DNA from 3 places in the Paraniabella aurantiaca genome. Region 1 is predicted to be linked to each of the others. Evidence: riboswitches for the same ligand, from Rfam matches in the RefSeq annotation. Region 1 holds a riboswitch; each other region holds the start of a gene.
What was found. Region 1 has a riboswitch for cobalamin ahead of metE (5-methyltetrahydropteroyltriglutamate--homocysteine S-methyltransferase). Riboswitches for the same ligand answer to the same signal wherever they lie in the genome.

Region 1 (4,281 bases):
TACGCAACCGCAGCAGTAGTGCCGTTTACACTTTTGATACCGGTTATCGGATTTTTAAGTGCTGCTGTTGTGCTCAATGAACCGCTTCCTTTCTGGAAGATAGGGGCATCTGTATTCGTAATGGTGGGTTTGGTTTTCAATCTGCTTGAGAAATACATACTTGCCACTTTCAAGCGATTGAGGTTAAAGATAAGGTAGGTCGGTGGAGGCATACCCTACGGGGCCTTACGACCAACTTACTTCATGACCTGTAGGTTTCATCATTAATCACCTGGCGAACTAAAAGGAGCATTGAGCCCTGATAGCTTCTGTGGAACATTTTATATGATGTAATGAGGAAAATAGACGGCGAAGAAACCAGGCTGGCCGAAAAATGCGGCAAGATCGTGGAGGAGTATATAGATACGTAAGGAGTGCGGTTGCAGCCATAGTTGCTATATTTTTAATACCCAGCAAATAGCTTATGAATTCGAAATTAACTTATGAGCAGGTAGTACAGCTGCTTGCGAAATCAGAATCTGATGAGTTTATTCAGCAGGTAATTATCTTGCTGGCTTTTACCCATGAAATAATCGATCAGGAAGCGTTAAATAAACAGGATTTTGTTTTTACGCTATTTGATGAAGGCCATATTTTAATTACAGATATTATAAGCAGGGAGCCGGATCGGACCTGATTTAGAAAAGCCGGTAAAACCAGCTTTATGGATGATTTTTACCTGAGGGGGTAAGATATGTTAATGGCCGGCGCCACATGCCTTAAGCACAGTAGCAGTGAGCTGCAGTAAATCAAAGGGTTTGATCAGTAAATACTCCGCACCTTCCTTTAATACCTTATCGCCTATAGCTCCGTTAGCGGTCATATAAATGACGGGTATCTTGTTAAGCTCATTGTGTTGTTTCAGTAAACGCAATACCTCAAGTCCGCCATGCGGCAAAATAGAATTGTCGAGCAAAATAGCCGACGGTGCAGAACGTTGAAGCTGATCGACAAAGTCTCCGCTATTAGCGAAAGCATGAATGTCGATGTCCTGTTCCTTTAATATTAACGCACATGCGTTCAGCATGGCCCTGTCTGAATCAAAAACAGCCAGCGTATAATTTTTTCCTTGCATAGAGTCTTCGGGACGCAAATGTATAGAGTTAGATTGATAATGGGAAAAGCTAAACAACTGCAGGGCATCTGTTAAATTTTAAAAGAAAATTTTATGTATTACGGGTTATGGGAGTTTGCAATGAACAACTAAAGTCAACATGTAAAAACAGTAAAGATCCAAACATGGGATTGTTTTTAGTAATATGCTGATTACAATTTGGTTAAACAGGCCTTTACAGGGATATTATTTCAGGAGCCCATTATAGCAGTTGAGCTCTTTTATTTAACAACAATAGAAAACGAAACGGAACCTGTGTGAAAACTGATTTGCGCATACGTTTGCACAAAATTTATTTCAACACTATTATTGATGCCCGAAGATGTAAGTGGATACAGTGTGTTCAGAGCGGTACCGGTACATTTATATAACAATAATGGTCACCTGGCATGGAGGCATATTATTCTTTGGGATCAGTATCCTTTTAAAGCACTAAATCCTGTAACATATTTGATCTATTTTGTTATTTTATTCTACTTATCTTATTATTTTTAGTGTTATATACTAATTTATTTTATTTATGTAGCATTTTAATCTGCATGGAATAGATTTGCTTTAAGTATCTAATTATTGATACATCCGCTAAACAAGGTTACCGATGTAAATCAGCATTAATAGGGAACCGTGTGTAAATCACGGGCTGTCGCGCAACTGTAAGTAATGAAAAAAGTTCCGGTCTGGTATGTCCACTGTGTTGCTAAGGGCGGCATGGGAAGGATGACCGGGATATTACAAGCCAGGAGACCTGCCTTGTTTAGTAAGACGGGCTTTCGCATAATGGAGCCGATTGGTTCGGGAGTAATCTCTGAAGCTGCAGGACGCAGCCGGTTTGCCTGCTATGCGCCCGGGCCGTAAAAAGCATTTATTCATTTTTAAAACATTTTTTCGATGAAAACGCAAAACCTCGGCTACCCGCGTATCGGTAGTCAAAGACAGTTAAAGAAGGCCTGCGAACAGTATTGGGCAGGCGCCATTGATTTAAAAGATCTGCAGAGCACTGCTTTTAAGATCAGGGACGAAAACTGGCAAACGCAGCTTCAGGCCGGCATGGACCTGATACCCTGTAATGATTTTAGCTTCTACGACCAAGTACTGGATATGAGCCTGATGTTAGGTGTCATTCCTAAACGATATACGCCTGTTTTAACCGATGTAAAAACCAATAGTGAAATGGATTTGTATTTTGCAATGGCACGCGGTTACCAGAAAGATGGTTTAGATATTACAGCTATGGAAATGACCAAATGGCTGGATACCAACTATCATTATATCGTGCCTGAATTTGCTGCAGACCAGGAGTTTAAATTGTTCTCCCAAAAAGTTTTTGGAGAATACATGGCAGCAAAAGCATTGCTGGGTGAAAAGGCTAAACCCGTATTGATCGGACCCGTTAGTTATTTGTTACTGGGCAAGGAAAAGGAAACCGGTTTTGAAAGAATAGATCTGCTTAAAAAAATATTACCGGCGTACATAGCTGTTCTGAACCGCCTGAAACAGCTGGGAGCCAAATGGATACAGCTGGATGAACCATTTTTAACGTTGGATCTGTCGGCAAAAGAAAAAGCAGCCTTTGAGCATGCCTACCGGTATATCGCCAAAGAAACGGCAGGAATAAGGATCCTGGTAGCCACTTATTTTGAAAGCCTGTCTGATAATACACAACTCGCCGTAAACCTGCCGGTAGCTGCTTTGCATATCGACCTCGTAAGGGCTCCTGAACAGCTAGATGAAGTGCTTGCGGCCATACCTGATCATCTTATTCTTTCGCTAGGCGTGGTAGATGGGAGGAATGTTTGGAAAAACTGTTATGAAAGATCATTGTCATTTATCAATAAAGCCATTGAAAAAATAGGTAGCGATAGAATAATAATTGCCCCATCATGTTCTTTGCTGCACAGTCCTATTGACCTGGATCTGGAAACGACCATCGATCCTGAGATTAAAAACTGGATGGCTTTTGCTAAACAGAAACTAAACGAAGTAGGCGATTTGAGCCTGATCGTTGAAGGGGATGATAATTTATTACTGATCAACAAAACTGCTATCGAAAGCCGGGCGCAATCGGAGCAGGTGCACAAAAAAACAGTCAAAGAAAGGGTAGCCGCCATTCATGAATCAGATGCTACACGAAAGAGCCCGTTCCCTATTCGCCAGCAAGTACAGCGTAATCGCTTTCAACTTCCTGCGTTTCCCACTACAACCATTGGTTCCTTTCCTCAAACTGATGATATACGGCAACTGAGAGCCCGGTATAAAAAAGGAGACCTGACACTTGACCAATATGAACAGGCCATTGAAGAAGCTACTATCGAAGCAATCCGCTGGCAGGAGTCGATTGGGCTGGATGTATTAGTACACGGAGAGTTTGAGCGCAATGATATGGTGGAGTATTTCGGTGAACAACTGGATGGTTTCCTGTTTACTAAAAACGGTTGGGTGCAGAGCTACGGAAGCCGCTGTGTAAAGCCACCGGTTATTTATGGTGATATCAGTCGCCCGAGGGATATGACCGTGCGCTGGAGCAGCTTTGCCGCTGCACAAACCAATCAACTAATGAAGGGTATGTTGACAGGCCCGGTTACTATTTTACAATGGTCTTTTGTGCGCGATGATCAGCCACGCAGTGTTACTACTAACCAGATCGCGCTGGCTATTCGTGATGAGGTATTGGCGCTCGAAAAAGCGGGTCTCAGTATTATCCAGATCGATGAGGCTGCTATCCGGGAAGGTTTGCCGTTAAGGAAGGGAAAACAACCAGAGTACCTTAACTGGGCCATCAAGGCCTTTCGTATAGCTGCCAGCGGTGTAGCAGATCAAACACAGATCCATACACATATGTGCTACAGCGAGTTTAATGATATCATTGAGCATGTGGCAGCAATGGATGCCGATGTGATCACTATAGAAACCTCGCGCTCTCAAATGGAATTACTGGAGGCATTTGCTCACTTTAAATATCCTAATGAAATGGGGCCGGGCGTGTATGATATCCACTCACCAAGAGTACCGTCTGTTACTGAGATGACTGATCTGCTGATAAAGGCAGCCACTCTTTTGCCGGCGCAACATATATGGGTTAACCCGGATTGTGGTTTAAAAACGCGTAAATGGCCCGAGACTAAAAAAGC
Region 2 (4,281 bases), on a different contig from region 1:
ATTTGGAACCTTATCAATAGTTACCGTTTTCTGTATAAGGCATTATCTTATACCTCATCTTCCTTCATTTATAAGTATTGCCGGATATCAAATGCCGGTGTCTCTTCTGACCATGTTGTTGTTTGCCAGTCTAATGATTGTGTCCTCCTTTTCAATGATAAAAGACGATAAGGAAAAGAATAGGAGCGTTGTTCACAAGGCAGGAGCCGGTACTATTGCTTTATATGGTATTACAGTAGGACTGGTTACAGGTTTATTGGGTGCTGGAGGGGGCTTCCTGTTAATACCTGCTTTAACAGTATTGCTCCGGCTGCCCATAAAAAAAGCTATTGGTACTTCGCTGGTAATAATCACGCTGAATAGTCTCATAGGTTTTGCCGATGATGTAACCCATCATCAAATGAATTGGCCTTTGCTGTTTAAAATAACGGGGATATCTGTTATAGGGGTTCTCATTGGTTCGGTGATTGGTCAAAAAATTGATGGAAGTTTTTTGAAAAAAGGTTTTGGGTGGTTCGTTTTGCTAATGGGCACCTATATTCTGCTGCATGAACTAATAGGGTTGTTTTCGCTTTAATAATAAATAATGATTGGGCAATTGGTTAACTTTATGGACTATGATGGAGTTAATTAAAAAGCCCTGGCCCTGGTATGTGGCCGGCCCTCTGATAGGGTTGATTGTACCCACTTTATTATTACTAGGCAACAAGCATTTTGGTATATCAGCCAACCTTCGGCATATTTGTGCAGCCTGTTTCCCAGCCAATATTCCCTTCTTTCAATACAATTGGAAAAAAGAGATCTGGAACCTGTTTTTTGTAGCAGGCATCCTCGTTGGTGGATTTATAGCCGCGCATTGGTTATCTGACAGCAACGCAGTATCTATAGCGCCCGCATTGGCTGCAGAACTACGGGCCTATAATGTTACGGATACCAGGCATTTACTACCACAGGAAATATTTAGCTGGGAACATTTACTAACCTTGCGGAGTTTTATACTATTGATAGTTGGCGGATTCCTGGTTGGTTTCGGCACCCGTTATGCAGGTGGCTGTACAAGTGGTCATGCCATTATGGGGCTAAGTAATCTGCAATGGCCATCTCTTGTGGCAACGATATGCTTTATGGCCGGTGGCTTTGTCATGGCCAATGTTTTACTTCCTATCATCATGAAATTATAAAACTACATCAATGAACAATAAGGTTACTGATTTTGAAGTCCAGTCTTCAGATAATACCCAACCTGTCAATACCAATATTGCGTATAATTTAAGGTATTTATTGGTGGGTATTGTTTTTGGAATTGTGTTTGTAAAAGCCGAGATCGTTTCATGGTTTCGTATACAGGAGATGTTCAGGCTGCAGAGTTTTCATATGTATGGTGTAATAGGAAGTGCAGTGGTTGTGGGAATTATTTCTGTTTGGATAATAAAGAAGTTGGGTTTAAAGGCCATAGATGGAACTCCTGTTACCTTTCAATCTAAAAAATTTAATAAAGGCCAGATTTTCGGAGGGCTTATGTTTGGACTAGGTTGGGCCATGACCGGGGCCTGTCCGGGTCCTTTATTTGCACAGATCGGGTCGGGGTTTACTGTTGTAGCAGTAGTGTTGCTCAGTGCTATTGCCGGTACCTGGGTGTATGGTTATATAAGAGGAAAGCTCCCTCACTAAGAGAAAGCTTTTCTTTGACTATGAGCCGATCCTAAAATGTTTTTATAGTCATTATCTTTTTTGTAAGGGTTATCTGCCACCTCCGGGACCTGCGCTTCCGCCGGCGCTTGTAACCATGGATGATGTTGTAAAGGTGGTTCCCGAAGCGGCGTTGCCTTTTATAGTATAGTGCAGGTGCTGTAGTACTTAAAATGATGCTCTTGGGATAAGCTGTTATAGCTTCAATATGATTTAGCCGCTGCACCAGATTTCAAATATTGTGAAGGTTGTGTAATTATATTAGTCAGGTAATACCTGCGAGAGGGCTGCGTAGGCATATATTTTAAGAAATAGCAGGAGCCTTGGGCGGGTAGGTATTTTAAGACCCCTTGTTCATGTTGAAACAAGCTTAATACATTTCTGTACTTTTGCGCCGAATTTTGGTCTCCGCAGTTAGCGGAGTTAAAAGGGAAGTCCGGTGTACTTGTCTGCCGCAGGCATGGAGTCCGGCGCTATCCCCGTAGCTGTAAGGTTACAGGAATTACAGATTCCTGTTTTCGCTCATGATCCACTGTTCGCCGACGGGCGGATGGGAAGGGAGCGAAGTTGAACCAAGCCAGAAGACCTGCCAATTTTCATTCAATATTATTCAGGCTTTCGGGTGAAAAAGCGTGAAATGTAACCGCTGCTGCGTTTATGTTTCTTTTTGCCCTGCCGTTCAACTAAAACAATTTAAGAGTGAAAAAAGTAATTGTAGTATTAGCTGTTCTGCCATTCTGTAGCACGCTTCAGGCTCAAATCCAAAAAGGTTCTGATCGGAATTTAGATGAGGTGATTGTAACGGCCTCAAAAAAATCACAAAAACAATCACAGACCGGAAAAGTAGTTACGGTGATAGACCAATCTACATTAATAAACAATCGCGGAAAATCGCTTACCGAAATATTAAACCAGTTTTCTGGTGTTTTTACCGTAGGAGCTAATAATGCGCCGGGAAGTAATCAGGAGTTGTATCTGCGTGGCGCGGCAACCGGCAATACATTGTTTCTTCTCGATGGTGTTCCTCTTCAGGACCCTAACATGATCACCAATACCTATGATCTTAATAATATTAATCCGGACCAAATAGAGCGTATTGAAATACTGAAAGGTGCTCAAAGTACAATATGGGGAAGCGCAGCAGTAGCAGGAGTAGTAAATATAATTACCAAAAAAGGTGGTCCCCGAAAAATAGGGGCTTCAGCCACTGTTGCTTATGGAAGTTATAATACATGGAGAGTAGGTGCAGGCGTAAACGGAAACGTTGATAAATTCTCCTATCATTTAAATTATAACCGGGTTAATACCGATGGCTTTTCTGCCGCATACGACAGCATGGGAAGCAGGGGATTTGATAAGGATGGTTTAAAGCAGGATGGTTTCCAGGCGAATCTGGGCTACCGGTTTTCGCCATCTGTAACCGTTAATTACACCAATAATTATGGCTTCTTTAAAACGGATGCTGACGGCGGTGCATACCAGGACGACAGGGATGTAAGGGCCCGTATTAAAAACATGGTGAACAGTGTAAGCGTTAATTATAAGAACTCGAAGTCGGCTTTGCACCTGGTTCAAAGCTTTATCAACTCCGACCGGTTTTTTTACAATGATAGTACTGACATAGGTGCACTAAGAATTGATCCCAATGCTTCTTTTTATACAATCTGGTCTGAAAATAATTTAAAAGGCCGTTCTATTGTAACAGACTTATATGGCAACCACGATTTCACTGGCCATATTTCACTGGTGGCTGGGCTGCAGCATACTTTTCAGAAAACAAATCAAACATTTAATAGTATTTCCAATTATGGGCCCTACGATGCTTTTCCCATTCAGGATGATTCTGCACGTGTTAGGAACTTTTCTGGCTATGCATCAGCTCTTTTTACAGATATACGGGGCTTTAATCTGGAAGTAGGAGGTCGTTTAAATCATAATAGTTTGTACGGTAACAACACAACATTTACATTTAATCCATCTTACAACGTGAATGAACAAACACGGGTTTTTGTCAATATTTCAAGCGGTTACAACGTTCCTACATTGTATCAACTATATAGTGAATATGGTAACAGGGATTTGGCGCCTGAGAAAAGTGTGAATTATGAACTAGGGGTACAAACATTTACCAACGATCAAAAAAACTCGTTACGACTTGTAGCCTTCAAAAGAGACATCAAAGATTTGATCATTTACTATACCGATCCCGAAACTTTTGCAAGTAAGTATATGAATCGGGATGAGCAGAATGATTACGGATTTGAGGTAGAAAGCAATATAGCCGTAGGTAAAATAGGGCAGTGGGTAAGTAATTTTACTTATATCAATGGGCGGGGAATTAATGCAGGCCTGTCATCCAGAAATCTTTTCCGCCGGCCTAATTTCACTGTAAATAGTACGCTGGCACTGAACCCTGTTAAGAACCTCACCGTAGCTCCGGCGTTCAGGTATATTGGAGAACGTATTCCCGGCGAATATGATTTAGGCGGCCCCAACCCGATGCCTGCTTACTATACCATAGATTTTTATGCATCATATGCTATTAAAAGAAAGATAAACCTGTTTGCCGATTTGCGAAATATTACCGATCAG
Region 3 (4,281 bases), on a different contig from region 1:
GGGTGATGCCCAGTTTTAGCGGTAAAAAATATTCGTTGTATTGTGCGCCAATATTGTATTGGTTTGAATACTCAGGTCTTAATGTGGTAGTGCCAACAATAGTGTAGTACAAATCATTAAACGTGGGCATTCTGAAAATGCGTTTATAAAAGGAGCGAAAGCTAAGGGGAATGCTACTCCATGGTTTCCAGGAAATATTGATCGCCGGAGTTAGTTCCTGCTTTTCGGTGGCTGCATCGTCGCGCTTTACTTTTTCGTTAATAAAGCTGCCCAGTAAATTGCCTGATATGGTTATGGGAGCCCAGGACATTTCCGTGGCTATAGCAACAAGTTTTGTACTACGTGTAGGATAGGCGAAGTCATCGAGGTTCGCCTGCATGCGGTTTATCGCCCAATCGGTTGCCAATGATAACTTCCACCATTTTTTGATGGTAAACTCATTCACCCATGAACTGTAATACTCCTGTTGCCGGTAGTTGTTATTGAGTGGCGCCCCTCCTATCTTTTTAATAGTGGTATCTAAGTAACGGGTAAAATCATTTGCATATTTAAACCGGAGTAGCGTTCTGTAGCGTTGCGAAAACCGGTGTTGGAAAGAGCCTTGTGTGAAAAAGTTCTGATCCCATAGCCGTTGTGAATTATAAAAACGCTCTGCAACAATGGCCCCGGGTAAGCCTCGCTCGGAGTTGTAAAAATACCCTTGTATTTTCCAGTGTGTGGTCGTGTCTTTATTGAGATTCTGTATAGCCAGCTCAATTCTTTGCGAAGCAACATCTGCATTTTGCCGTACAATGGAGGTATCGTAAGCCCATTTTTTATAACGTGTTTTATACCTGCCATGTGCGTTGATGAGCTCGGCACTGACGGTGGTGGCTATATTGGCAGTTACTTTTTGCTGCCAGTAAACAGAAGGATTAACAAGCCCGAAGGAGCCGGTTTTTAACGCAGCTTTTAAATGATACGATTGACTATCTTTAAAATTAGGTTGCTGTGTTGTTATATAAAAGGAGGATGCGCTGCCAAGGCTTTTTGCAGGCTGAAATATATCAGGATTCTGGCTATTGTATAATGAGATGGCTTCAACATTATCCAGTGAAAACTTACCCAGGTCGATGATGCCGTTTTGAGCATTGCCCAGTTGCATGCCATCATAAAATACACCCACATGTTGTGTTCCCATGCCACGCACGTTCACGGTTTTCAGCCCGCCAATACCTCCGTAGTCTTTTAGCTGTACACCTGAAAAATAACGGATGGCATCTGCAACAGAGAAGCTGTTTAAACGCTGTAATGCTTCGCCCGATAGCACTTGCACGGGCGAAACAGATGCAGCCAGGGACTTTTTTTTAGTGCCGTTTACCTGAACTTCTTCCAACTCACGGGTAAGTATGCTGTCGCCTGTTTGTGCACCCATCTCTTTGGGGCATAACAGTACCGACAGCAATAAACATAAGCCTGCCAGGGCTTTTAAAACATACTGCATTAACTATTTGATTAAATGAATCAAACAGCTTTGCGAACAACTGAAAACAAATATGTTGCTATAAAAAGCATTTGCGTTCAAGCTTCAGTCCACGAAAGCTTAACATCTGTCTGCTTTGGCAGGTCTCCTGACTTGTTCTCATTTTGAGCAGCCTTCCCGTTCCAACGTTTTCAGAACAGTGGCTAAGATTTGTCAAAATGTTTTTTAGAACTTACAGTAGCGGGACTGTTCAGGATTTGCACCTGATTCCCTTTTAATCAATAGCGCCCGGAAGGCGTATTGAACCAATGCGGCGCGAAGGTAGGTGTATTTTTTAAAGAAAAGGAGATGAATTATAAAAGGATAAAAGAGAAAGCTGTAATCTTATAAGAGGATTACAGCTTTTCAAAAGAAGAGTATAGGTTTTATCAGACTTAAAACGTTACTTACTCATTTACGACCTGCACGGTTTGTGAATACCGTTTGGTTCCATCCTTATCAACCTGGGCGATGCGTATAAATAAGGTATTATCTCCAGGACCTTTTGCTACATCTCTTTTGTTACAAGCGCTGACAACAATAAATACGGCTAATACCAGCAGAGATACCTGACCCCATTTTTTACCAGACCTGAATCCGGCAATAGTCAACACGGCTAAAAGTGAAATTCCCAACATCATGCCCAGGCTGTCTTTACCAAGCGTTATTGCATAGTTTATAGTGCTGCTGCTATTTCCATCAATGGCTTTGCTATCCACCGTTTTAATTGTTGCAAAGGTTTTACCATCAACCGATCCTTCAATCTCAAAATGACTGTTGTTGGTTTCAGACTGCGTTGTCCAGTTAATATATAAGTTAGCCTCTTTTCGGGTGGCCTTAATAGTTCCAAAGGTTACGGGCAATGCAGCGTTATCTATTACTTTATAAATAGTGTTACCAGATAATGACGCTGCATAAAGCGTTCCGTTTTCGGCCTCACCAAAAGCCACGATATCAGCCGGGAAACCCGCATCCGGTAGTTGAAGCATTTGAGTTCTGTCGGGAGTGATTACCCATTGGTTGTCGGACACATAATCTGCAAAAATATAATAACCGGCCAGGGACGGGAATTCGGTACCTCTATACACAAATCCGCCTGTAACAGATTGCCCGCCGACAGTATTATCGCGCCCATAGGTGTAGATTGGCTCAATATAATTAGATGCTGCCTGGCATCCTGCAGTATTATAAGAAGCCAGTCCTTCATAGCAACGCCACCCGTAATTGATACCACCGGTGGAGCCGGCCGGCCGGTAGTTAATTTCTTCCTGGGCACTCTGCCCAACATCAGCAATCCACATATCGCCGTTGGCCCTGTCAAAGCTCCATCTGAATGGATTTCTCAGGCCTATAGCCCAGATCTCGTCTGCTATATTAGGGTCGGATACATAGGGGTTGTCGGGGGGAATAGTATAGGGAAGTGTATTGACATTAATGCGAAGCATTTTGCCCAGCAGGCTATTACCGTTTTGTGCATTATTGGATGGATCTCCGCCGCTACCTCCGTCTCCCGTGCCTAAATAAAGAAAGCCATCATTGGGTCCAAACACTATTTTGCCTCCATTATGATTATTAAAAGTGGGATGCGGAATATTAATGACGATTTGCTTTGAGGCGGGGTCTGCACTGTTGCTATTGCCGCTGCTGACACTGTAACGTGCTACTTCCAGGCTAAAATCGGGGCGGGTATAGTAAACAAATAGGAAGCCATTGGTTTCGTAATTGGGATGAAATGCCAGGCTTAATAAGCCTCCCTCACCCGCCGTACCAACATCGCTAACGGTAAGAAAATCCTGGATATAGTTGAGGTTTTGGTCATATACACGAATGGTGCCTCCACGTTGCACTACAAAAAGCCGGTTACTGCCGTCGCCGGCATTAACAATATCGATAGGAGTTGTTAGGCCACCACCGGATATGAGGGGCTGGTAGCCAATATCTGGAGTTGTTTGTGAAAAGACCGGAACAATAAAAATGAAGCATGCCCAAAAGGTCAAAAGGGTGTTGAGGATGCGTTGGATCATAAAAATAGTTTAGGGGTTAAAAACTATCAGCAATGTCCAAAAAGCAAATATTGAGCCGTTCTGCGGTTCCTACCAGCTCAAAGTCAATATATTCTAAAACTTAATGTTTTTACGAATGGTGTCCATCAGGGCGTTTAAACCGTTCCAGCTACCCTGGAAAAATTGATCCTGCTTAAATGAGGGTTTGAATTGATTTTCAACTATAGCTTTGGCTTCATCATCACTAAGCAGCCGCGAAACAAACGGACCATAATCAATCCTGATACGTCGTAACTGTTTGCTGATGCTGACGGACATACATCGGTCACTTTTGCCATGAATACCCGACCACTCATCGAGTAAGATTTTATTACCCTGATCAAAGTTTTCGGCGGTTACTGCCGGATCGTTTACGGTTGTAATTCGGATAGGGATCAGGTTGCTTTTTTCAAATACCCTGGCAAGGGAATCCAGTTTTTTCTCTTCACCGGGTGTAAATATGTTTTCGTAATCGTATACGTAATTGATACCGGCCGGGGTTGCAACCTGTTGTGCAGGAAGAATTACTTTCGTTTCCGTTTTTCGTTTTGCAGCAGTGTTATTGACTTTGCCGGAAGAATTACATGCCGATGATAAGCATATAATGAAACCTGCCAACAAATACCATTTGTTGGAGAAGATGCCACACTTTAAGGAAGCGTGTCGAATTGTACGAAATTGTTGAAAAAGTGCTGTCATAATAATGGAACGATAACCCGGTTATGCCGGGAAATCCCT

Region 2: linked by a shared signal. The riboswitch ahead of ACLOAU_RS24590 (TonB-dependent receptor plug domain-containing protein) and the one ahead of metE (5-methyltetrahydropteroyltriglutamate--homocysteine S-methyltransferase) in region 1 are both predicted to bind cobalamin.
Region 3: linked by a shared signal. The riboswitch ahead of ACLOAU_RS06760 (TonB-dependent receptor plug domain-containing protein) and the one ahead of metE (5-methyltetrahydropteroyltriglutamate--homocysteine S-methyltransferase) in region 1 are both predicted to bind cobalamin.

Annotation. Positions count from the first base shown of each region.
Region 1 is NZ_JBLOSY010000002.1:1,683,035-1,687,315, forward strand. It holds gene ACLOAU_RS21265 (EamA family transporter) at 1-198, shown strand, start outside; gene ACLOAU_RS21270 (hypothetical protein) at 464-676, shown strand; gene ACLOAU_RS21275 (response regulator transcription factor) at 737-1,114, opposite strand; cobalamin riboswitch at 1,726-1,920, shown strand; gene metE (5-methyltetrahydropteroyltriglutamate--homocysteine S-methyltransferase) at 2,042-4,281, shown strand, end outside.
Region 2 is NZ_JBLOSY010000003.1:313,231-317,511, reverse strand. It holds gene ACLOAU_RS24605 (sulfite exporter TauE/SafE family protein) at 1-577, shown strand, start outside; gene ACLOAU_RS24600 (YeeE/YedE family protein) at 618-1,181, shown strand; gene ACLOAU_RS24595 (DUF6691 family protein) at 1,192-1,671, shown strand; cobalamin riboswitch at 2,075-2,297, shown strand; gene ACLOAU_RS24590 (TonB-dependent receptor plug domain-containing protein) at 2,389-4,281, shown strand, end outside.
Region 3 is NZ_JBLOSY010000001.1:1,588,005-1,592,285, forward strand. It holds gene ACLOAU_RS06760 (TonB-dependent receptor plug domain-containing protein) at 1-1,483, opposite strand, end outside; cobalamin riboswitch at 1,584-1,787, opposite strand; gene ACLOAU_RS06765 (PQQ-dependent sugar dehydrogenase) at 1,909-3,525, opposite strand; gene ACLOAU_RS06770 (TPM domain-containing protein) at 3,619-4,242, opposite strand.